Regions from separate parts of the Ramlibacter agri genome, predicted to be linked through region 3. Evidence: predicted binding sites of a transcription regulator. Region 3 holds the regulator's gene; each other region holds the start of a gene.
What was found. The regulator LexA, encoded in region 3, represses DNA repair genes until DNA is damaged. The targets are predictions, from matches to a motif close to ACTGTATNNNNATACAGT.

Region 1: the regulator LexA is predicted to act here: its motif matches at 2,763-2,780, upstream of recA (recombinase RecA).
Region 2: the regulator LexA is predicted to act here: its motif matches at 2,691-2,708, upstream of HHL11_RS21515 (DNA topoisomerase IV subunit B).
Region 4: the regulator LexA is predicted to act here: its motif matches at 3,451-3,468, upstream of imuA (translesion DNA synthesis-associated protein ImuA).

Annotation. Positions count from the first base shown of each region.
Region 1 is NZ_JABBFX010000001.1:582,006-587,857, forward strand. It holds gene HHL11_RS02880 (sensor histidine kinase) at 1-1,442, opposite strand, end outside; gene HHL11_RS02885 (response regulator) at 1,507-2,178, opposite strand; gene HHL11_RS02890 (MarR family winged helix-turn-helix transcriptional regulator) at 2,274-2,741, opposite strand; gene recA (recombinase RecA) at 2,889-3,947, shown strand; gene recX (recombination regulator RecX) at 3,954-4,403, shown strand; gene HHL11_RS02905 (O-linked N-acetylglucosamine transferase family protein) at 4,479-5,852, shown strand, end outside.
Region 2 is NZ_JABBFX010000002.1:643,328-649,179, forward strand. It holds gene HHL11_RS21505 (lytic transglycosylase domain-containing protein) at 1-141, opposite strand, end outside; gene HHL11_RS21510 (GNAT family N-acetyltransferase) at 138-689, opposite strand; gene HHL11_RS21515 (DNA topoisomerase IV subunit B) at 691-2,655, opposite strand; gene HHL11_RS21520 (MFS transporter) at 2,816-4,039, shown strand; gene HHL11_RS21525 (SDR family oxidoreductase) at 4,207-5,013, shown strand; gene HHL11_RS21530 (class I SAM-dependent methyltransferase) at 5,016-5,552, shown strand; gene dapA (4-hydroxy-tetrahydrodipicolinate synthase) at 5,584-5,852, shown strand, end outside.
Region 3 is NZ_JABBFX010000001.1:3,710,502-3,716,353, forward strand. It holds gene HHL11_RS18090 (D-2-hydroxyacid dehydrogenase family protein) at 1-969, opposite strand, end outside; gene HHL11_RS18095 (DUF1993 domain-containing protein) at 1,070-1,582, shown strand; gene HHL11_RS18100 (hypothetical protein) at 1,579-1,842, opposite strand; gene lexA (transcriptional repressor LexA) at 1,958-2,635, opposite strand; gene HHL11_RS18110 (asparaginase domain-containing protein) at 2,708-3,634, shown strand; gene adk (adenylate kinase) at 3,631-4,296, opposite strand; gene kdsB (3-deoxy-manno-octulosonate cytidylyltransferase) at 4,413-5,165, opposite strand; gene HHL11_RS18125 (Trm112 family protein) at 5,173-5,379, opposite strand; gene lpxK (tetraacyldisaccharide 4'-kinase) at 5,360-5,852, opposite strand, start outside.
Region 4 is NZ_JABBFX010000002.1:767,082-772,933, forward strand. It holds gene HHL11_RS22155 (error-prone DNA polymerase) at 1-1,484, opposite strand, end outside; gene HHL11_RS22160 (DNA polymerase Y subunit UmuC family protein) at 1,477-2,745, opposite strand; gene imuA (translesion DNA synthesis-associated protein ImuA) at 2,711-3,442, opposite strand; gene HHL11_RS22170 (ABC transporter ATP-binding protein) at 3,546-5,396, shown strand; gene HHL11_RS22175 (DNA-3-methyladenine glycosylase) at 5,437-5,852, shown strand, end outside.

The DNA.
Region 1 (5,852 bases), 3.1 Mb from region 3:
AGCGCCGCCTTTTCCTCCGCCGCCTCGAAGCGCACCGTCACCCGCGTCCCCGGCGGCTTGTGGCCGGGACGGGCGTCCTCGAGGCTGATCGCCGCGCGGTGCTGCTGCGCGATCTCGCGCACGATCGGCAGCCCCAGGCCCGAGCCATCCACCTGGGTGTCCAGGCTGCGGTAGAAGGGCTGGAACACCAGCTCGCGCTCGGCCGGCGGGATGCCCGGGCCGGAGTCTTCCACCTGCAGCACCAGCGCGCGGCCGAAAGGGTCGGCCAGCACGCGCGCCGTGATCACGCCCGGCTGCCGTGCGCTGGACGGCGTGTAGTTGACGGCGTTGTCCAGGAGGTTGCGGATCATCTCCTTCAGCAGCGTCGGATTGCCCTCCAGCACCACGCCCGGGCTGCCCGGCTCGGCGCCGTCGTAGCCGAGGTCCAGGTGCTTCTCCATGGCGCGCGGCACCGTGTCGCGCACCGCGTCCACCGTCAGAGCCGCCAGGTCGCAGCGTTGCCGGACCAGCGTGCTGCCGCCGCTTTCCGCGCGCGCCAGCGCCAGCAGCTGGTTGACGGTGTGGGTGGCGCGCATGCTGGAGCGGCCGATCTGCTTCAGCGACTGCTTCAATTCTTCGGCGTTGAACTGCTCGCGCTGCGCCAGGTCGGCCTGCATGCGCAGGCCCGCGAGCGGCGTCTTCAGCTGGTGGGCGGCATCGGCCAGGAAGCGCTTCTGCGCCGCGATGGAGTCCTTCAGGCGCGTCAGCAGGTCGTTGACCGAGGACACCAGCGGCGCCACTTCCAGCGGCACCACTTTCTCGTCCAGTGGGCTCAAGTCGTCCGGCTTGCGGGCGCGGATGCGCTCCTCCAGTTCCGACAGCGGCTTGATGCCGCGCACCAGCGCCAGCCACACCAGCAGCACCGCCAGCGGCAGGATGCCCAGCTGCGGCAGCATCACGCCCTTGATGATCTCGGTGGCCAGCACGGAGCGTTTCTCACGCGTCTCGGCCACCTGCACCAGCGCCGGCGTGGCGCCCGGTACCTGCACCCAGGTGTAGGCCACGCGCACGTCGAGGCCGCGGATCTCGTCGTCGCGCAGGCGCGTTTCGCCCGGGGCGGCGCGATCGTCCTCCGAGGGCTGCGGGAAGTCACGTTCGCCGGAAAGCAGCTCGCCGTGCGGGCCCAGCACCTGGTAGTAGACCTGGTCGGAGTCGTCGGCGCGCAGGATCTCGCGGGCCGGCTGCGGCAGGTTGAAGCTGGCGTGCTGGGGCTGCACCGTGACCAGCTGCGCGAGCGCCTGCACGTTGTATTCGAGCGCGCGGTCGAAGGGCTTGCCGGCGATGCTCTGCGCCACCAGCCAGGTCAGCGCCAGGCTGACCGGCCACAGCAGCAGCAGGGGCGTGAGCATCCAGTCGAGGATTTCGCCGAAGAGGGAGCGCTGCTCACGCTGGAAAATCTTCATGCGGGTGGGCGTCGAGGGTTGGGCGTCGAGCGGAATTCACGCTGAACGCTCAACGCCGAACGCTCTACGGAATCTTCTCCAGACAGTAGCCGAGCCCGCGCACGGTGGCAATGCGGATCGGGCCCTTCTCGATCTTCTTGCGCAGGCGGTGGATGTAGACCTCGATGGCGTTGTTGCTCACCTCTTCGCCCCACTCGCACAGGCGCTCCACGAGCTGGTCCTTGCTGACCAGGCGGCCGGCGCGCTGCAGCAGCACCTCCAGCAGGCCCAGCTCGCGCGCGGACAGTTCCACCATGCGCCCGTCGATGGTGGCCACGCGGCCAGCCTGGTCGTACACCAGGGGACCGTGCTTGATGGTGCTGCTGGTGCCGCCCATGCCGCGGCGGGTGAGCGCCCGCACGCGCGCTTCCAGCTCGGACAGCGCGAAGGGCTTGGCCATGTAGTCGTCGGCGCCGAGGTCGAGGCCCTTCACGCGCTCCTCGATGGCGTCGGCGGCGGTGAGGATCAGGACCGGCAGCGAGGAGCCGCGGGCGCGCAGCTTGCGCAGCACCTCCAGGCCGTGCATGCGGGGCAGGCCCAGGTCCAGGATCAGCAGGTCGAATTCGCTGTTCGCCAGCAGCGCGGCGTCGGCTTCGGTGCCGCTCGCCACGTGGTCCACGGCGGCGCCGGAAGCGCGCAGGCTGCGCAGCAGGCCGTCTGCCAGCACCTGGTCGTCTTCGGCAATGAGGATCCGCATGCTTGTCTCCTTCGGCGCCTCTGCGTGCGCTCACGGGAGTGTAGGCTGGGTTTCGCGGCAGCGAACCCCAGCTCTCCTTTCCGCCTTGATGCACGTCAGGCCGTGCCGGCGTAGGCCTCCAGCCCGATCGCCACCACCGTCGCAACCTCCTCGCCCACTTCCGCGCGGAATTCACTTTCGGCCTGTGACACGGCGTCCTTGAAAGCCTGCAGCCAGGCCAGCCCGGTGGCCGTGAACTTGACGATGCGGGCGCGGGCATCGCGCGGGTCGGCTGCGCGCGTCACCAGGCCCCAGGCCTCGCACTGGTCCACCAGGTCGCCCATGGCCTGCTTGCTCATGCCGGCCTTCTGCGCGAGGTCCGTCAGCCGCGTCCCCTGCAACTCCAGGTGGCGCGTGATGTGGATGTGCGCGGCGCTCACCTGCGCGCGGGCGGCGAGGTTGGACAGCGCCAGCGGCACGTCGACGTCGTGCGACATCAGGTACAGCACCCGTTCGTCGAAACGCCGCACTGCGTGGCCGAGGAGCCGCCCCAGGTGCGTGAGCCGCCAGCCTTCTTGGTTCATATTTCACAGATCGTAAGGCAAACTGACCAAAAATACCGTTGTCCGGCGGCCACCTCGCTCGTTAAAGTACTGGCCATGTATCCAGCCTGTGCTTAAATCCACTGGATGAGAAAACGCCAACCTGTTGATTCCCAAGGAGAAACTTCGATGGACGCACAAGTCAAGGGCACCAAGATCGCCGCCGCCGACACCGAGAAGGCCAAGGCCCTGCAGGCCGCGCTGGCCCAGATCGAGAAGCAGTTCGGCAAGGGCACCATCATGCGGCTGGGCGAAGGCGAGGCCATCGAGGACATCCAGGTGGTCTCCACCGGCTCGCTGGGCCTGGACATCGCCCTGGGCGTCGGCGGCCTGCCGCGGGGTCGCGTGGTCGAAATCTACGGTCCGGAGTCGTCGGGCAAGACCACGCTGACCCTGCAGGTCATCGCCGAGATGCAGAAGCAGGCCGGCCAGTGCGCCTTCGTCGACGCCGAACACGCGCTGGACATCCAGTACGCGCAGAAGCTGGGCGTGAACGTCTCCGACCTGCTGATCTCCCAGCCGGACACCGGTGAGCAGGCGCTGGAAATCGTCGACAGCCTGGTGCGCTCCGGCGCGGTCGACCTGATCGTCATCGACTCGGTGGCGGCCCTGGTGCCCAAGGCCGAAATCGAAGGCGAAATGGGCGATTCGCTGCCCGGCCTGCAGGCCCGCCTGATGTCGCAGGCGCTGCGCAAGCTCACCGCCACGATCAAGAAGACCAACTGCATGGTCATCTTCATCAACCAGATCCGCATGAAGATCGGCGTGATGTTCGGCAGCCCCGAGACCACCACGGGCGGCAACGCGCTGAAGTTCTACGCCTCCGTGCGCCTGGACATCCGCCGCACCGGCACCCTCAAGAAGGGCGAAGAGGCCATCGGCAACGAGACCAAGGTGAAGGTGGTCAAGAACAAGGTCTCGCCCCCGTTCAAGACGGCGGAGTTCGACATCCTGTTCGGCGAGGGCATCAGCCGCGAAGGCGAGATCATCGACATGGGCGTCACGCACAACATCCTGGAGAAGTCCGGCGCCTGGTACGCCTACAACGGCGAGAAGATCGGCCAGGGCCGCGACAACGCGCGCGAGTTCCTGCGCGAAAACCCCGAGCTGGCGCGCGAGATCGAGAACAAGGTCCGCGAGAGCCTCAACATCGCGTTGCTGCCCGCCGAGATCGGCGCAGAGGAATAATCTTCCGTGGGCTTTGCGCAGCCGTCCCTGAAAGGCCGCGCGCTCAGGCTGCTCGCCAGCCGCGAATATTCCCGCCAGGAGCTCGAACGCAAGCTGGCCGAGCACGAACAGGAGCCCGGCCAGCTGCGGCAGGCACTGGACGAACTGCAGGCCAAGGGCTTCCTCGACGAACAGCGCGTGCTCGATTCGCTGCTGCATCGCCGGGCCCCGCGCCTGGGCGCCGGTCGCATCAAGCAGGAGCTGCAGGCCAAGGGGCTGGATGCCGAACGCATTGCGGCCGCCGTCGCCGACCTGCGCGCCAGCGAGTTCGAACGGGCGCGCGAGGTCTGGCGGCGGAAGTTCGGCGTGCCGCCGTTGGACGCGGCGCAGCGTGCGAAGCAGGCGCGCTTCCTGGCGGCTCGTGGGTTTGGTGGCGACGTCGTGCGTCGCGTCCTGAACGCGCCGGACGAGGAATAGCGCGCGCTGCCGGCGGAGCGCTTCGCAGGCCCTGGGGTAGAGTTGCCCGATGTCCATGACGCCCTCGAGCCTGCCTTGTTCCGAGACCTGCTGAATGCGCTGAGCGGCGGCCGCCGCAAGGCACCGGCCCAGCCGCCGGCGCCTCCGACGGAAAGCGCCGAGCAATGGCGCACGCGCGGCAATACCGCCCTCGGCGCGGGCCAGCTTGCGGAAGCGGAGCGGTGCTACCGCGAAGCCACGGCGGCGGACCCTGCCGATGCGCTCGCGCGCCTCAACCTGGGCTTCGCCCTGCTCGAACTACAGCGGCCTGCCGAGGCGGCGAAGGAGCTGGACCAGGCCATCGCGTTGCGCCGCAGCGACGACTTCCTTCACGAAGCCCACTTTCTCCTGGGCCGGGCCCAGCAAGCCGCCGGCCAGCCCGAAGAGGCGCTCGCCAGCTACGGCAAGGCGGTGCAGGCGCGAGCCGGTTTCGGCGAGCCCCTGGAGGCGGCCGTGCAGCTGCTGCAGCAGGCAGGCCGGCACGCGGAGGCGCTGGAGTGGGCGCGCCGCTGGGCTGCCGCGACGGGCTCGCTGGACGCGGCGCTCGCGGCCGCGATTGCGCTCTACGAGCTGCAGCGGCCGGTGGAGGCGCTCGCAGCGCTGGATGCGGTGCTCGGCGCGCAGCCGGATCACGCCAGCGCCCTGGAAGGCCGCGGCAACGTCCTGCTGCAACTGCGCCGCCCGCAGGAGGCGCTGGCCAGCCTGGAGCGGGCCGTGGCGCTGCGGGGCCCCAGCGCTGGCAGCTTGTCCAATATCGCGGCCGCGCTGCATGCCGCCGGCCGGCTGGAGGAAGGCTTGGCGGCCGCCGAACGGGCGCTTGCGTTGGACGCCGGCCATCGTGACGCGCTGTACAACCGCGGTGCGATCCTCGTCGGCCTGCTGCGGCTGGAGGAGGCCGCTCGGGTGCTGGGAGCGGCCCTGCAACTGCACCCCGGCGATGCCGACCTGCGCTGGAACCATGCCATCGCCTTGCTGCTGGCCGGTCGCCTGGAAGCCGGATGGGGCGACTACGAGGCACGCTGGGACGCGGCGGCGACGCAGCCGCATCCGGCGCGTCGCGACTACGGTTCGCCCGCCTGGACCGGCGGCGAGGATCTGCGTGGCAAGCGCATGCTGGTGGTTTGCGAGCAGGGGCTCGGTGACTCGATCCAGTTCGTCCGCTACCTGCCCCTGCTGCAGGAACGTGGCGCCCAGGTCTCGGTGCTGCTGCAGCGCCCCTTGCATGCCCTGGTCGCCGATGCCTTCCCCGGCGTGCAGGTGATGGCGAGCGATGGCCCGGTGCCGGCGAGCGACTTCCATTGCTTCATGTTGAGCCTGCCCGGGGCGTTCCAGACGACCCTGGCCACGATCCCGGCGCAGCAACAGCCTTATTTCCGCAGCGACGCGCAGCGCCGCCGCGAGTGGGACCAG
Region 2 (5,852 bases), on a different contig from region 3:
CAGCTCGTAGCGCTCGTCCACTTTCTCGGCGGCGAAATGGGCCACGCCTTTTTCGTCGACGTAGCCCCAGACTTCGGCTCGCGCCGCAGCGGCGCCCAGCATCAGGGCTGCTGCAAGCGCGAACGCCAGCCCGCGCTTCATCCGCGCAACTCCAGGCCTTGCGCCCGCCGCTGCCGGAACTCGTTCGCCAGCATGGACATCACGACCATCGATTCGAAGCCGTCGTCCAGCTTCACCGCCTCGCGCAGCACGCCCTCGACGACGAAGCCCTCGCTGTCGTACAAGGCCTTGGCGCGCGTGTTGCGCTGCTTCACGTCCAGCCACAGGCGGTGCGCGCCGAGGTCGTCGAAAGCCACCTTCTTCACCACGCGCAGCGAGGCGCGGCCGAGGCCGCGGCCCTTGGACCGCACCACCATGCGTTTCAGCTCCAGCGACTGGTGCGGGCTGCGGCAGCCGATCAGGATGACGAAGCCGGCCGCCTCCAGGCCCGGACCGGCTTCCACGATGAAATGGCGGAAGTCCGGGAAGCGGATGGCCGCCTCGTGCTGGGTCCGTTCCCAGGGCGTGATGAAGGGCAGGTTTTCGGGGTCCTGCTCCAGCGACAGCACGAAGGCGATGTCGCTCTGCATGGTCGGCCGCAGCCGCACGCGCAAGGCGGCGGTATCGTTGGCGGATGCGGCCGGGTGCATGTCAGATGTCGATTTCGACGGCGTCGCCGTGCAGTTCCATCAGCTCGCGCCGCGCCGCGGCCTCGCCCTTGCCCATCAGCTTGGTGATCAGCGACTCGGTGCCGGAGAAATCCAATTTGCCCAGCTGCACCGGCAGCAGGCGGCGGGTGTCGGGGTTCAGCGTGGTTTCCCACAGCTGCTCGGCGCTCATCTCCCCCAGGCCCTTGAAACGGCTGATGCTCCACTTGCCCTCGCCCACGCCTTCCTTGCGCAGCTTGTCGAGGATGTGCGTGAGCTCGCCTTCGTCCAGCGCGTACATCTTGGACGCCGGCTTCTTGCCGCGCGCCGGCGCGTCCACGCGGAAAAGCGGCGGCCGCGCGATGTAGACGTTCCCCGACTCGATGAGCTTGGGGAAGTGGCGGAAGAAGAGCGTGAGCAGCAGCACCTGGATATGCGACCCGTCGACGTCGGCGTCCGAGAGGATGCAGATCTTGCCGTATCGCAGGCCGCTCAGGTCCACGTTATCGCTGGGACCATGGGGATCGACGCCGATCGCCACGGAGATGTCATGGATTTCGTTGTTGGCGAACAGGCGGTCGCGCTCGACCTCCCAGGTGTTCAGCACCTTGCCGCGCAGCGGCAGGATGGCCTGGCTTTCCTTGTCGCGGCCCATCTTGGCGCTGCCGCCGGCGGAGTCGCCCTCGACCAGGAAGACCTCGTTGTGCGCGAGGTCCTTGCTTTCGCAGTCGGTCAGCTTGCCGGGCAGCACGGCCACGCCGGAGCCCTTGCGCTTCTCGACCTTCTGGCCGGCCCGCTGGCGCGACTGCGCAGCCTTGATGGCCAGTTCGGCCAGCTTCTTGCCGTAGTCGACGTGCTGGTTCAGCCACAGCTCCAGCGCCGGCCGCACGAAGCTCGACACCAGGCGGACGGCGTCGCGCGAATTCAGGCGTTCCTTGATCTGGCCCTGGAACTGCGGGTCCAGCACCTTGGCGGAGAGCACGTAGGAGGCGCGGGCGAACACGTCCTCGGGCAGCAGCTTCACGCCCTTGGGCTGCAGGTTGTGCAACTCGATGAAGCTCTTGACCGCGTTGAACAGGCCGTCGCGCAGGCCGCTGTCGTGCGTGCCGCCGGCGGTGGTCGGGATCAGGTTGACGTAGCTTTCGCGCACCGGCTGGCCGTCTTCGGTGAAGGCCACGCACCAGGAGGCGCCCTCGCCTTCGGCGAAGTTGTCGTTGCTGTCGGCGAAGCCCTCGCCCTCGAACAGCGGGATCACCGGGTCGGCCGTCAGCGTCTGCATCAGGTAGTCGCGCAGGCCGCCCTTGTACTGCCAGGTCTGGGTGTCCTTCTTCTTCTCGTCGGTGAGCGACACCGTGACGCCCGGCATCAGCACCGCCTTGCTGCGCAGCAGGTGGGCCAGCTCGTTCATCGGCAAGGCCGTCGTCTCGAAGTACTTGGCGTCCGGCCAGACGCGGACCGTGGTGCCCTGCTTGCGGTCCTCGGGGCCGATCTTGCGCTTCTTCAGCTTTTCCTCGACGTCGCCGCCGGCAAACACCATGCTGCCCGCCTCGCCCTCGCGGAAGCTGGTGACTTCCAGCCGCCTGGCCAGCGCGTTGGTCACCGACACGCCCACGCCGTGCAGGCCGCCGGAGAAGCTGTAGGCCCCGCCCTTGCCCTTGTCGAACTTGCCCCCCGCGTGCAGGCGCGTGTAGACCAGTTCGATCACCGGCGCCTTCTCTTCGGGGTGCAGGCCGATCGGGATGCCGCGGCCGTCGTCCTCCACGCTCACGGAGCCGTCCGTGTGCAGGAAGACCTTGATGCGCTTGCCGTGTCCGGCCAGGGCTTCGTCCGCCGCGTTGTCCAGGACTTCCTGGATGATGTGCAGCGGGTTGTCCGTACGCGTGTACATGCCGGGCCGCTGCTTGACGGGCTCGAGGCCCTTCAGCACCCGGATGGAACCTTCGGAATACTCGGATGGTTTCGTCGCCATATGCGAGGCGCATTGTAGCCACGGCTTCCTGCGCCACTGGATGCGTATCCAGTTGTTTGTCGCATTCATGCCGCGCCATCATCAATGGGCACCAAAGATTTCAACAGGGTTGTCCGGCCCGCGGCAAGCGATCCCCGATTCCGGCCCCGACAATCTCGCGATGCAGAATCCGCCCGCTCCCAAGCTCTCGATGGCGCAGGTGCTCGCCTGCGGCGCCTTCATCGTCACCCTGTCCATGGGCATCCGCCACGGCTTCGGCCTGTGGCTGCAGCCGATCACGCAGGCCCAGGGCTGGACGCGGGAGACCTTCGCCTTCGCGCTGGCCATCCAGAACCTGGCCTGGGGCTTTGCCGGCATCTTCGCCGGCATGCTGGCGGACCGCTTCGGCGCGTTCCGGGTGCTGCTGATGGGAGCGGTGCTGTATGCGCTGGGCCTGGCGGGCATGGCGCTGTCGCGCGATCCCTTTGTCTTCACCCTCACCACAGGCGTCCTGATCGGCATGGCGCAGGCCGGCACGACCTACGCCGTGATCTACGGCATCATCGGCCGCCAGATTCCCCCGGAGCGCCGGTCCTGGGCGATGGGCGTGGCGGCGGCGGCCGGCTCCTTCGGCCAGTTCCTGATGGTGCCGGTGGAAGGCTTCCTGATCGACCGCTTCGGCTGGCAGCAGGCGCTGGTGATGCTGTCCTTCGTGGTGCTGGCGATAGTTCCGCTGGCCTTCGGCCTGCGCGAGCCGGGCTTCGGCGGCGGCGTCGCGCCGAAGCGCGAACAGACGATCCTGCAGGCGCTGGGCGAGGCCTTCAAGTACCCCAGCTTCCAGCTGCTGATGGCGGGCTATTTCGTCTGCGGCTTCCAGGTGGTGTTCATCGGCGTGCACATGCCCTCCTATTTGAAGGACAAGGGCATGTCGCCGCAGGTGGCCAGCTACGCGCTGGCGCTGATCGGCCTGTTCAACGTGTTCGGCACCTATGCCGCGGGCATGCTGGGGCAGCGCTTCGCCAAGCGCAAGATCCTGGCTTCCATCTACCTGGGGCGTTCGATCGCGATCGCGCTGTTCCTGGCGGCGCCGCTGTCGCCGCTGTCGGTGTACCTGTTCTCCGCGGTCATCGGCCTGCTGTGGCTGTCGACGGTGCCTTCGACCAACGCGGTCATTGCCAACATCTTCGGCGTGGCGCATTTGTCGATGCTGGGCGGCTTCGTCTTCTTCAGCCACCAGATCGGTTCCTTCCTCGGCGTCTGGCTGGGCGGCTACCTGTATGACCGGACCGGCAGCTACGACATCGTCTGGTACCTGGCGATCGCGCTGGGCGTGTTCGCGGCGCTGGTGAACCTGCCGGTGCGGGAAGCGCCGATCGCGCGCGGGACCGTGCCGCAGGCGGCGTGATGAAGAAGGCGCTGGCCTATGGCGCCGCGGTGGTGGTGCTGCTGGCCGTGTTTGCGCTCTATGCGCAGCCCCGGATGATGGTGACGGTGGGGAACATGATCTGGGCGTGCTTCCAGTGAGGTGAAGCCCGGGATGACAAAGGCGGAGGCCGGGTTACATTCCCGCCCATGAACGTCACCGTCATCACCGGAGCCTCGGACGGCATAGGCGCGGAAGTCGCCCGCCAGCTGGCCGCGAAAGCCCAGGCCGCCCTTGTCCTCGCCGGCCGCAGCCAGGAGAAGCTGGACGCCGTCGCCGCCCAGTGCCGCGAGCGCGGCGCGCAGGTGCTCACGATGGCCATGGATGTCGCGCAGGAGACGCAGTGCCGCGGCCTGGTCGCCGCCGCCGTCGAACGCTTCGGCCGGATCGACAGCCTGATCAACAACGCCGGCATCTCGGCGCAGGCGCTGTTCGAGGACGTCAAGGCGGAAGACCTGCACTGGTACGAAGACCTGATGCGGGTGAACCTGTGGGGCTCCGTCTGGTGCACCCACGCCGCCCTGCCCCACCTGAAGCAAAGCCGCGGCCGCATCGTGGCGGTCGGTTCGCTGGCCGGCCTGGTGGGCGTGCCGGGGCGCACCGCCTACAGCGCCAGCAAGTTCGCCATGACCGGCTTCTTCGAGGCGCTGCGGGCGGAGCTGAAAAGCGCCGGCGTCAGCGTGACCACGGCCTACCCCGGCGTCGTCGCCACCCAGATCCGCTACCGCGGCTACAACGCCCAGGGCCAGGCCGCCGGCTCCAGCGGCCTGAAGGAAGAAGGCGCGATGAGCGTGGAGGAATGCGCGCGCCTGATCGTCGACGGCATGGAGCAGCGCCGGCGCGAAGTGGTGATGACCGCCAAGGGCAAGCTGGGGCGCTTCATGAAGCTGCTGGTGCCGGGCGTGGTGGAAGGCATCGCGCTGCAGGCGCTGAAGCAGGAAGTCAGGCCGCATTGAGCATGCACGGGACCGAAGAAGCCTCGGCCTGGGTCCGCCGCTGGACCCATCTGGTCCCCGCGGGCGGCGCCGTGCTGGACGTCGCCTGCGGGCGCGGCCGCCACATGCGCTGGTTCGCGCAGCAAGGCCATCCCGTCACCGGCGTCGACCGCGACCCGGACGCGATCGAAGCGGTGCGCGACACCGGCGAAGCCGTGCTGGCCGACATCGAGGACGGCCCCTGGCCTTTCGCCGGCCGCAGCTTCGCCGGCGTGGTCGTGACGAATTACCTGTGGCGCCCGCGCCTTCCGGACATCGTGGCCGCCGTCGCCCCGGGCGGCGTCCTGGTCTACGAGACCTTCGCCCGGGGCAACGAGACCGTCGGCAAGCCGAGCCGCCCGGATTTCCTGCTGGCTCCGGGCGAGCTGCTGCAGGCCTGCCAGGGCCTGCGGGTAGTCGCCTACGAGGGCGGCTTCCTGGCCGCCCCGGACCGCTTCGTCCAGCGGATCGCCGCCGTCCGCGCCGTCCCCGGGGCTACACCGGGCCGATACATGCTCTAGCCTACAATCGCGCATTCCCCGGGAACCGTTAATGACTCCGATTACAGGCAGCATCGTGGCCCTCGTGACGCCGATGCACGAGGACGGCAGCGTCGACTATCCGGCGCTGCGCAAGCTCGTCGACTGGCACATCGCCGAAGGGACCGACTGCATCGGCGTGGTCGGCACCACCGGCGAGTCGCCCACCGTCGACGTCGAGGAACACCAGGAGATCATCCGCGTCTCCGTGGAGCAGGCCAAGGGCCGCGTTCCGATCATGGCCGGCTGCGGCGCCAACAGCACCGCGGAAGCCATCGCGCT
Region 3 (5,852 bases):
GGTGGGCGTGCCCTTGATGAAGTTGACCACGTTGTCGAAAGCCGCGCCGAAGTAGAGCTCGTAGCTTTCCTGCTCGACGTAGCCGATGTGCGGCGTGCAGATGCAGTTTTCCAGCCGCAGCAGCGCGTGGCCCTGAAGTATCGGTTCGCTCTCGAAGACGTCGACGGCGGCGAAGCCCGGCCGGCCGCGGTTCAGGCCGGCGATCAGCGCTTCCGGCTCGATCAGCTCCGCGCGCGAGGTGTTCACCAGCATCGAGGTGGGCTTCATGCGGTTGAGGTCGTCCAGCTTGACGATGCCGAAAGTCTCCTCGTTCAGGCGCATGTGCAGCGACAACACGTCGCTTTCGGCGAAGAGTTCCTCGCGGCTGGTGGCGGCCAGGTAGCCGTCGCTTTCGGCCTTGGCGCGCGACTCCGGGCTGCCCCAGACCTGCACGCGCATGCCGAAGGCCTTGCCGTAGCCGGCGACCAGCTGGCCGATCTTGCCGTAGCCCCAGATGCCCAGCGTCTTGCCGCGCAGCACCATGCCGACGCCGAAATTGGCCGGCATGGAGGCGGACTTCATGCCGGACTGCTGCCAGGCGCCGTGCTTCAGGCTGCTGATGTACTGCGGCAGGCGGCGCATGGCCGTCATGATCAGTGCCCAGGTCAGTTCGGCCGGGGCGATGGGCGAGCCCACGCCCTCGGCCACGGCGATGCCGCGCTCGGTGCAGGCTTCGATGTCGACGTGCGAGCCGACCCGGCCCGTCTGCGAGATCAGCTTGAGGCGGGGCAGCTTCTCGACCAGCTGGCGAGTGATGGAGCTGCGCTCGCGGATCAGCACGATCACGTCGGCGTCGCGCAGGCGCACCGACAGCTGGCCGATGCCCTTGACGGTATTGGTGAAGACTTTGGCCGGGTACGGCTCCAGCTTGGTTGCGCATTGCAGCTTGCGCACCGCGTCCTGGTAGTCGTCGAGGATGACGATGTTCATGCCCGGATTGTGCCTTGAGCGATCCACCCGCCGCTGCGAGGGCTCCCGGTGGGCGCTACGATGGCGGGCTCTGAACAACAGGCTCCCCGGAGATTCTTCGATGACGATGTCCATGTATTCCGCCAGTGTTCCCGTGTTCCAGCACATGCTGAAGAACCTGGTCCATATCCTCGACAAGGGCGAGCAGTCCGCGGCTGCCCGCAAGTTGGACCCGACAGCGCTCACCACCTACCGGCTTGCGCCCGACATGCTTCCCTTCACGAAGCAGATCATGATTGCCTGCGACGCCGCCAAGCTGGGTGTCGCCCGCATTTCCGGCCTGGAAGCCCCCAAGTTCGACGACAGCGAGGCCTCCTTCCCCGAGCTCAAGGACCGCGTCCAGAAGACGCTGGACTGGCTGGCCACCGTGCCGGCCAGCGCGCTGGACGGCACCGAGGACAAGGACATCACCTTCCCCATCGGCCGCGAGAACACCCGCACGATGAAGGCGCAGGCCTATCTCACCACCTGGGTCCTGCCCAACATGTTCTTCCACATCACCACCGCCTACGCCATCCTGCGGCACAACGGCGTGGACCTGGGCAAGCAGGACTACCTGGTCGGCGCGCGTTAAGCGGCCTCCTGCGCCGCCAGCCGGTCGAGCTCGGCGCAGACGTCCGCCATGCGGCCGGAGATGACCAGCCGGCCGCTGCCGGTGCCGGCATCGAGCACGCGCACCACGCGCAAGGGCTTGGCCGGCGCTGCCGGCGCCGGGTAGGCCACGCGCAGCGGCGCGGACGGCGTGCGCGGCGGCTGCGGACCACCGGCCAGCCACTGGACGAAGGCCTGCAGCGGTGCGAACAGCTGCGGAAGGGAGAAGGTTGCGGTTGCCATGCGGAAGCTCCTTGGGGTTACGCACAGGCAGGATTGCGAAAACAGGGCTGCCGGCGCAGGGTGATGGCGCATCCGCGCGCCATACGCCTGCCACCTGCGGCGGCAGCCGGAGGCCTTACATCAACATCGTGTTGCGAATGAGGCCGACGGCGATGCCTTCGACTTCGAAGGGTTCGCCGGGCTCCACCACGATGGTGGGGTAGTCGGGGTTTTCGGCGTGCAGCTCGATCAGGTGCTTGTTGCGGCGGAAGCGCTTGACGGTGACGTCGTCGCCCAGGCGGGCCACGATGATCTGGCCGTTCTTGGCTTCCTTGGTGGACTGCACGGCGAGCAGGTCGCCGTCCATGATGCCGGCGTCGCGCATCGACATGCCGCGCACCTTCAGCAGGTAGTCCGGCCGGCGCTGGAACAGCCCGCTTTCGACGTAATAGGTGCGATCGACGTGTTCCTGCGCCAGGATGGGCGAACCGGCGGCGACGCGGCCCACCAGCGGCAGCCCGAGCTGCGCCAGGCTGGGCAGCGGCAGGTCGAACTGCTTGATGCGGTTTTCGTGGATGGAGCGCAGCGTTTCGCCCTTGAGGCGGATGCCGCGCGAGGTGCCGCTCACCAGTTCGATGACGCCCTTGCGCGCGAGGGCCTGCAAGTGCTCCTCGGCCGCGTTGGCCGACTTGAAGCCGAGTTCGGCGGCGATTTCCGCGCGGGTGGGCGGCGCGCCCGTACGAGCAATGGCGCTCTGGATCAGGTCCAGAATCTGTTGCTGGCGGGCAGTGAGCTTCGGGGCTTCGTCGATCATCGCGGCTCCTGGCGGAATAACTGTTTCGATATCCAGTAGCTGTATTTTTCAACAGTTCGGACGGGAACGCAAGTGGCAGCAAGAAAAATCGTGGTACTGGGCACTGGCGGCACGATCGCCGGGCGGGCGGCGTCGGCGGCGGACAACGTCGGCTACCAGGCGGCGCAGCTGGGCGTGGCGGAGCTGCTGCAGGGCGTGACTGGCCTCGCGGGGCTGCAGGTGGAAGCCGAGCAGGTCGCGCAGGTGGACAGCAAGGACATGGACTTCGCCATCTGGGCGGCGTTGGCGCAACACTGCGCCCATTGGCTCGCACAGGAGGAAGTGGCCGGTGTGGTGGTCACGCACGGCACCGACACGATGGAGGAGACGGCGTTCTTCCTGCAGTCGGTCTTGGCGCCCGCGAAGCCGGTGGTGCTGACCGGCGCCATGCGGCCGGCGACTTCGGCGCTGGCGGACGGGCCGCAGAACCTGGCCGATGCGCTGGCCGTGGCGGCGGCGCCGGGGGCGCAGGGCGTGAGCGTCGTCTTTGCCGGCGCGGTGCACGGCGCGCACGACGTGGCGAAGCTGCACAACTACCGGCTCGACGCCTTCGGTTCCGGCGACGCAGGCCCGCTGGCTTACATCGAAGAAGGCCGGCTGCGGCAACTGCGCGCCTGGCCCGCGGGCACGCCCCAGCGCGGCGTCGCCAACCTGCGGCCACCGGCCGACTGGCCGCGCGTGGAGATCGTGATGAACCACGCCGGCGCGACGGGCGCCATGGTGCGTGCGCTGGTGGCCGACGGCGCGCGCGGCCTCGTGGTGGCAGGGACCGGCAACGGGACGCTGCACCATGCGCTGGAGCAGGCCTTGCTCGAGGCGCAGCAGGCGGGAGTGGCCGTGCGCCGGACGACGCGCTGCGCGCAGGGGCAGGTCATTGCCACCGCGAACGACAGGCTGCCGGCGGTGGAAGTGTCAGCGGTGAAGGCGAGGATCGGCCTGATCCTCGCGTTGATGCATTAGGCCGGGCAGTTGGCCAGCGCGCCGAGGGCGCGGCCGGTAATCTCGTCCACCGAGCCCATGCCGTCGATCTTGCGGTACACCGGCGCGTTCTGGCCGTCGGCACGGGCCCAGTTGGAGTAGTACTCCACCAGCGGGCGCGTCTGCGACTCGTAGACCTGCAGGCGCTTCTGGACGGTTTCTTCCTTGTCGTCGTCGCGCTGGATCAGCGGCTCGCCGGTGAGGTCGTCCTGGCCATCCACCTTGGGCGGATTGAACTTCAGGTGGTAGCTGCGCCCCGAGGCCGGGTGCGAGCGGCGGCCGCTCATGCGCTCGACGATCGCGTCGAAGGGCACGTCGATCTCCAGCACGCAATCGATCTTCACGCCGGCGTTCTTCATCGCCTCGGCCTGCGGGATGGTGCGCGGGAAGCCGTCGAACAGGAAGCCCTTGGCGCAGTCCGCCTGCGCGATGCGCTCCTTCACCAGGCCGATGATGATGTCGTCGCTGACCAGCGCGCCGGCGTCCATGACTTTCTTCGCCGCGAGACCGAGCGGGGTGCCTGCCTTGACCGCCGCGCGCAGCATGTCCCCGGTGGAGATCTGCGGAATGCCGTACTTCTGGCAGAGAAATGCGGCCTGCGTGCCTTTGCCGGCGCCGGGAGCGCCCAACAAGATCAGTCTCATGAAATCCTCGGATGGTTTGGAATCGCCGGCGCGTGCGGGCCGGGGGCTCGACCCAGCCGTTGCACCTTGTTGCTGCGAGGATAGCATGCGTCCCCCTCAGGGAACTTACGCGTTGACTACGCGAAGTGCCGGCGCACGCGCTCCAGGTCCTCGGGGGTGTCGACGCCTGCGCCCGGGTCGGCTTCGGTCACGTGCACCGCGATGCGGTGGCCGTGCCAGAGCGCGCGCAGTTGCTCCAGCGCCTCGCAGCTTTCCACCGGCGCCTGCGGCAGCGCGGGGAACTGGCGCAGGAAGCCGGCGCGGTAGCCGTAGATGCCGATGTGGCGCAGCGGGCGCGGTTCGGGCAGGGCGGTGATGCCCTGGGCGAAGCCATCGCGCCACCAGGGCAGCGGCGCCCGGCTGAAATACATGGCGATGCCGTCGGCCTGCAGCACCACCTTCACGACGTTGGGGCTGGTGAACTCCTCGATGCTCGCGATCGGGTGCGCGGCCGTGCTCATGCTGGCCTGCGGCCGCTCGTGCAGCAGGCGCGCCACCGCGTCGATCAGCGCGGGGTCGATCAGCGGCTCGTCACCCTGCACGTTGACGACCGCGTCGTCGCCTTGCAGGCCCAGCTTCGTGCAGGCCTCGGCGAGCCGGTCGCTGCCCGAAGGATGGTCGGCGCGCGTCAGCACCACTTCGACGCCGTGCGCGCGGCAGGCCTCGGCGATGCGTTCGCTGTCGGCGGCCACCACCACGCGGCTGGCAGACGAAAGACGGGCGCGCTGCGCCACGCGCACCACCATCGGCAGGCCGGCGATGTCCGCGAGCGGCTTGTCCGGCAGGCGGGTGGAGGCGAGCCGCGCCGGAATCAGGACGGTGTACTGCATGCCGCCTTCAGGCCACGGGCGTGCGGGGTGGCAGGCGCTCGAGCTCTTCGTCGCTGAGCGTGCGCGCTTCTTCTTCCAGCATCACCGGAATACCGTCGCGGATGGGATAGGCGAGGCGGGCGCTGCGCGACAGCAGTTCCTGCCGCTCGCGGTCGTAGTCCAGCGGCCCCTTGGTCACGGGGCACACCAGCAGCTCAAGCAGTCGGTGATCCATCCGGCGATGATAGCTTCGCCTCCAGCAGGCGATCGAGCTCCGGCCAGAAGGCAGGTGCGATCTCCACCTCCAGCGGTACCGCCCAGGCGTCGGGCCGCAGCCGCCAGAGCTTCACCGCGTCCTTCTCCGTGCAGACCAGCGTGGCCTGCGGATCGAGTCCGCTCGCGTCGGCGAAGTCGTGGTGGTCGGGCAGGGCGGTCGTGCGCGCGAGCTGCAGGCCGGCGGCGCGCAGCATCGCGAAGAAGGGCTCCGGGTTGGCGATGCCCGCCACGGCCTGGATGTTTTGCCCCGCCAGGCTGGTGAGCGGCATGCGGGTGCCGTCGGCGCGGACGGCAGTGGACGCGAGGCCGCGCTTGATGTCGTGGCCCGCGATCGCCGGCAGCTGTGGCGGCCGCAGCACCAGGTCCACGTGGCGCGGCCAGGGTTCGCGCAGCGGGCCGGCCGGCAGCAGCCAGCCGTTGCCCAGGCCGCGG
Region 4 (5,852 bases), on a different contig from region 3:
ACCGCCAGCTCGCTGTCGAACCAGTGGTGGTCCTTGGCGAAGGCGTCGACCAGCGGCTCGGGCACGCCCAGCGCCTTGCCGACGTCGCGGATGGCGCTGCGCGTGCGGTAGCTGATGACCACCGCGGCAATCGCCGCCCGCTCGCGGCCGTACTTGCCGTAGATGTACTGGATGACCTCTTCGCGCCGCTCGTGCTCGAAGTCGACGTCGATGTCGGGCGGCTCGTTGCGCCGGTCCAGGCTGATGAAGCGCTCCAGCAGCGGCTCGGAGTCCATCGGGTCCATCGCGGTGATGCCCAGGCAGTAGCAGACCACCGAGTTGGCGGCGGAGCCGCGGCCCTGGCACAGGATGCGCAGCCGCTCCGCCTCGCGCACGATGTCGTGCACGGTGAGGAAGTACATCTCGTAGTTGCACAGCTCGATCAGCGCGAGCTCCTTGCGCAGCAGCAGGCGCACCTTCAGCGGCACGCCCTGCGGGTAGCGCGCACGCGCGCCTGCGTAGGTGAGGCTGCGCAAGGCGTGCGCGGGCGTCATCCCCTCCGGCACGGCCTCCAGCGGGTAGTTGTAGCGGATGCTTTCCAGCTCGAAGTTGCAGCGCTTCACCACCTCCAGCGAGGCTTCCATCAGTTCGCGCGGATAGGTCTCGGCCAGCCGCAGGCGCGTGCGCAGGTGGCGCTCCGCGTTGCCTTGCAGCGCGAAGCCGCAATCGCGCACGGCCTTGCCTTCGCGCACGGCGGTGATCACGTCGTGCAGGGGCTTGCGCGAGCGCACGTGCATGTGCACGTCGCCGGCGGCCACCAGCGGCACGCCGCAGCGCTCGCCGGCTTCGCGCAGGCTCGCCAGCCACAGGTCGTCGTCGATCGAGTGCAGCAACTCCACCGCCAGCCACAGGTTTTCGCCGAACAGGTTGCGCGCCTGCGCGAGCCTGGCGCACAGCGCCTCCAGGTCCAGCGGCACACCGGGCAGGCGCTTGGGCGCGAAGAGGATCTCGCAGCCGATCAACTTGCCGAAATCGCTGCCGTCCCAGCTGGCGTTGTATTCGCCCTTGGCCGAGGTCATGCGCGCCGTGGAGATGAACTCGCACAGGCCGCCCCAGCCATCGAGGCTGCGCGCCAGCGCCACCAGGCGCGCATCGCCCAGGTCGAACTCGCTGCCGAACAGCAGCTTGAAATCGCGCAGGCGCCGGTTGCCAGGCTCCTTGTCCTGCAGCTCGCGCGCGAACTCCAGGTAGGCCTTCAGGCCGCTGGAGGCACGCACCACGCCGGCCACCGAGCATTCGTCGGTGATCGCGATCGCCTGGTAGCCGAGGTCGTAGGCGCGCCGCACCAGCTCCTGCGGATGCGAGGCCCCGCGCTGGAAGCTGAAGTTGCTGATGCAGTGCAGCTCCGCATAAGGCGGCAGCGAGTCCGGCCCCGGCCGCAGGATGGGCGGCAGCTGGCTTTCCTTGTCGAGGAAAGGTCCCGGCTTGGCGTGGGTCTCAGGCATACAGCCCCTGCAGGTACCAGCGGTACTCGCTGGCGAATTTCAGCGGCCGTTCGCGGAACACCCAGACCAGGCCGGCGCCAACGCTGCGCGCCAGGAAGTAGTCGCGCAGCACCGCGCCGTCCTCTTCCCACCAGGCCGTCTCCACGCGGTACAGGCGCGCGAGGCGGCGCAAGGGGCCGCCGTAGTAGGCGACGTTGTCCTTCACCTCCAGCTCCAGCGGTTGCGGCAGCAGCCAGGTCGGATAGAGCGCGTCGGCGACGCCGTGAGTCGCTTTCGAGGGCTCCGCGCCGCGCACGGGCCTCCAGCGCTGCATCGCCTCGGGCCGGTGGTCCGCCTGCGGCAGTGCCATCACCACGTTGTCCTCGCCGAGCCGCACGCTCAGGCGCTCGACCAGCTGGTGCAGCTTCTCGCCCGGGCGGTTGTCCTCCGGCAGCAGGCTGGTCGTCAGGCCGCCCCACGGCACCGTCTCCAGCGAGCGCAGGCGCAGGTGGTTGGCCGGTGCGGCGATGGAAAGCCGGTTGAACTGCTCGCTGGCCAGGCGCCGCAGATGCTTCATGTCCTGGGTCGGTTCGGCCGTGCGCAGCTCCAGCTTCTCGTTGGGCGGCAGCCGCTTGCCATCGAGCCGCTTCAGGTCCAGCGTCCACTCGAATTCCAGCGCCAGCACGCCCAGGTTCCGCGCCTGCAGCCAGGCCTGCAGCAAGGTGAGCAGGTGCGAGCCCGTGAACAGCAGTTCCGGCGCGGAGGTGGCGAGCATCTGCAGTTCGAGATTCAGGTCGAAGCTGCCCGGCAAGGTGAGCCAGTCGTAGCGCTCCGGCCGCTGGCCATAGGCCGCGTCCAGCGCCTGCAGCAGCTCCGCGCCGAAGCGCCGGCTGACGCCGCCGCGCGGCAGCGCCCGCAGCTGGCCGAAGGTCAGGCAGCCGATGCGCTCCAGCGTGTGCAGGTGCGGGCCGGCGGCGGTGAGTGTGTCCAGCGGCAGGCCGTCGGGGACCTGTTCCGGCATCTCGCGCCCCTGCTCGCGCAGCCGCAGCAGCGCCAGGGCCACCAGCGCCGTCGCGCCATGCGCCCACACCGGCGCCGGCAAATCCGAGTTCAGCAACTGCCGCGCGAGCCGCTTGCGCCCGCCGAACAGGCGTTCGGAAGCCGAGACCTCCAGCAGCAAGGCCTCTTCGACGGCGGCGACCCGGGGCGTGAACTGCAAGCCACGCCAGCCCCAGGCCTGCCGCACTTCAGCGGACGAGGCTTGCAGCGCGATCCAGTACATCGGACACGACTTGTTCGACGGGAAGGGGCGTGGCGGCGCGGCGCACCTTGCGCGCGGCCAGCAAGGCCGCGAGGCGCGCGGGATGCGCGTCCAGCATGACCGGCTGCAGCAGCGGCGGGCCGCGGCGCTTGAGGATGCTCACCTCCAGCTGCTCCGTGCCCTGCAACAGCAGGCGCAGGCGCGCCGGCGACGACTGCTCGCGGGCTTCGATGCCGCGAAAGGCGACCAGCAGGCGATCGTTCTGCTGCGCGCACAACTGCAGGCGGCGCAGCTCCTCCGCCTTCGCGCGTGGCACCCAGGCCAGCACCGCGCTGACGTCGGCGCAGCGCAGCGCCTGCTCCGCGGCCCACAGGCGCTGCGCAGGCTTGTCGGCGTGCACGCACAGCAGCTGCTGCGGCCTCAGGCCCTGGGCCTGCAAGGCCGGGCCGAAAGGCTCGTAAGGCGGGGCGACCAGCACGACCGGGCCGGATTCCTCGCGCATGCATTGCGCCAGCGCCGGCGCCAGCAATTGCCAGACGTGCTGCTGCGGCTGGGCCTGCAGCACCTCGACCAGGCAGCCGAGCGGCCAGCCCTGGCCCGGCAGCTGCGCGTCCAGCGCCGCGAAGCCCGTGGAGAGCACCTTTTCCTGCGCCTGCGCCAGTTCCCGCCCACGCCAGACGTGGCGAATTTGCAGGTCGGAAACGGCAGGGGCAGTCATGGCAGAATACTGATTCTTTATACAGTATTCCTGGTCGCCTACAAGTGCCAGGAATGCCCTTCCCACCAGCGATGTCAGGTTTCCGTTAAAACTCACCGGTTCCATGTTCCGGCTGTTCGAAAAGCTGCTCCATCCCTACCCGGATGTCGAGCCCCCACCCCTTCCCAAGCGCTTCTTCGCCTTCGTCTGGGCCTGCACCGAGGGCCTGCGTGGCTACATCCTCGCGCTGGCCATCGTCAGCGCCATCATCTCCGGCTACGAGGCCTGGCTGTTCGGCATGCTTGGGCAGGTGGTGGACTGGTTGTCGCGCTCCTCGCGCGAGACCTTCTGGCAGCAGCAAGACGGCCTGCTCACGGTGTACGCGGCGATCCTGCTGGCGAGCACCGTGGTGATCGCGCTGCAGACGATCCTCAAGCACCAGACGCTGGCCATCAACTTCCCACTGCGCCTGCGCTGGAACTTCCACCGGCTGATGCTGGGCCAGAGCCTGGCCTTCTACTCCGACGAGTTCGCCGGCCGCATCACGACCAAGGTCATGCAGACCGCGCTGGCCGTGCGCGAGATGATCTTCACGACGACCGAGGTCATCATCGGCATCGGCGTCTACTTCATCACCATCCTCGGACTGGCGGCGGCCTTCGACGTGCGGCTGATGCTGCCCTTCCTGGGCTGGTTCGCGCTGTATGCCGTTTCGGTCTGGTACTTCGTGCCGCGCCTGGGCCGCATCGGCAAGAAGCAGGCCGATGCGCGCGCGATGATGACCGGCCGCATCACCGACGCCTACACCAACATCTCCACCGTCAAGCTGTTCTCGCACACGCAGCGCGAGGCCAGCTTCGCGCGCCAGGCGATGACGGAGTTCATGACCACCGGCTACCAGCAGATGCGGCTGGTCAGCAGCTTCGAGATCGTCAACCACGCACTGGTGGTGTTGCTGATCATCGCGGCCGGCGGCTACAGCATCTGGCTGTGGACGCAGGGCCAGGTCGGGCCCGGCGCGGTGGCCGCGGTGACCGCGATGGCGCTGCGCATCAGCGGCATGTCGCACTGGATCATGTGGGAAATGGCCTCGCTGTTCGAGAACATCGGCACCATCCAGGACGGCATCGGCACGCTGACCCGCCCGCGCCAGGTGGTGGACGAGCCCGATGCGAAGCCGCTGGCGGTGCCGCGCGGCGAGGTGAAGTTCGAGGACGTGCGCTTCGGCTACGGCAAGGCGCAGCCGATCATCGAGCACTTCAACCTCACCGTGAAGCCGGGCGAGAAGATCGGCCTGATCGGCCGCTCCGGCGCCGGCAAGTCGACGCTGGTGAACCTGCTGCTGCGCTTCTACGACACCGAAGGCGGCCGCATCCTCATCGACGGCCAGGACATCGCGCACGTGACGCAGGACAGCCTGCGCCTGGCCATCGGCATGGTGACGCAGGACACCTCGCTGCTGCACCGCTCGGTGCACGACAACATCGTCTACGGCCGCCCGGGCGCGAGCGACGAGGAGCTGATGCGCGCGGCGCGCCGTGCGCAGGCGCACGAATTCATCATGAACCTGAGCGACCCGCAGGGGCGCAAGGGCTACGAGGCGCACGTGGGCGAACGGGGCGTCAAGCTCTCGGGCGGGCAGCGGCAGCGCGTGGCGATCGCGCGCGTGATGCTGAAAGACGCGCCGATCCTGCTGCTGGACGAAGCCACGAGCGCGCTCGACTCCGAGGTGGAGGCCGCCATCCAGGCGAGCCTGCAGCAGTTGATGCAGAACAAGACGGTGATCGCGATCGCTCACCGCCTCTCGACCATCGCGGCGCTGGACCGGCTGGTGGTGCTGGACCAGGGGCGCATCGTGGAGCAAGGCTCGCACCGCGAACTGCTGGCGGCCGGCGGCCTGTACGCGCGCCTGTGGGCGCACCAGAGCGGCGGCTTCCTCGGCGAGAGCAGCGAAGAGGAAGCGCTTGAGGCCTAGCAAGCTGAAGCCGCAGGACTTCCAGCGCGACGCCGAGGAAATGGCGCGCGTGCTGATCGGCGCCGTGCTGCTGGTGGACGGCGTCGGCGGCCGCATCGTCGAGACCGAGGCCTACGACATGTCCGAGCCGGCCTCGCACACGTATGGCGGGCCAACCGCGCGCAACGCGTCGATGTTCGGGCCGCCGGGGCGGGCTTATGTGTATCGCTCCTACGGCATCCACTGGTGCCTGAACTTCGTCTGCCGCGAGGAAGGCCATGGCGCAGGGGTGTTGATCCGCGCGATCGAGCCCTTGCAGGGCCTAGCCGTCATGTGCGAGCGGCGCGGGCTGCACGATCCGCGCCTGCTTTGCTCGGGGCCGGGACGCGTCGGCCAGGCGCTGGCCATCGCGCATGACATGAACGGCTACCGGCTGGACCAGAAGCCTTTCGAAGTGCACGCCCCCGACAGGCTGCA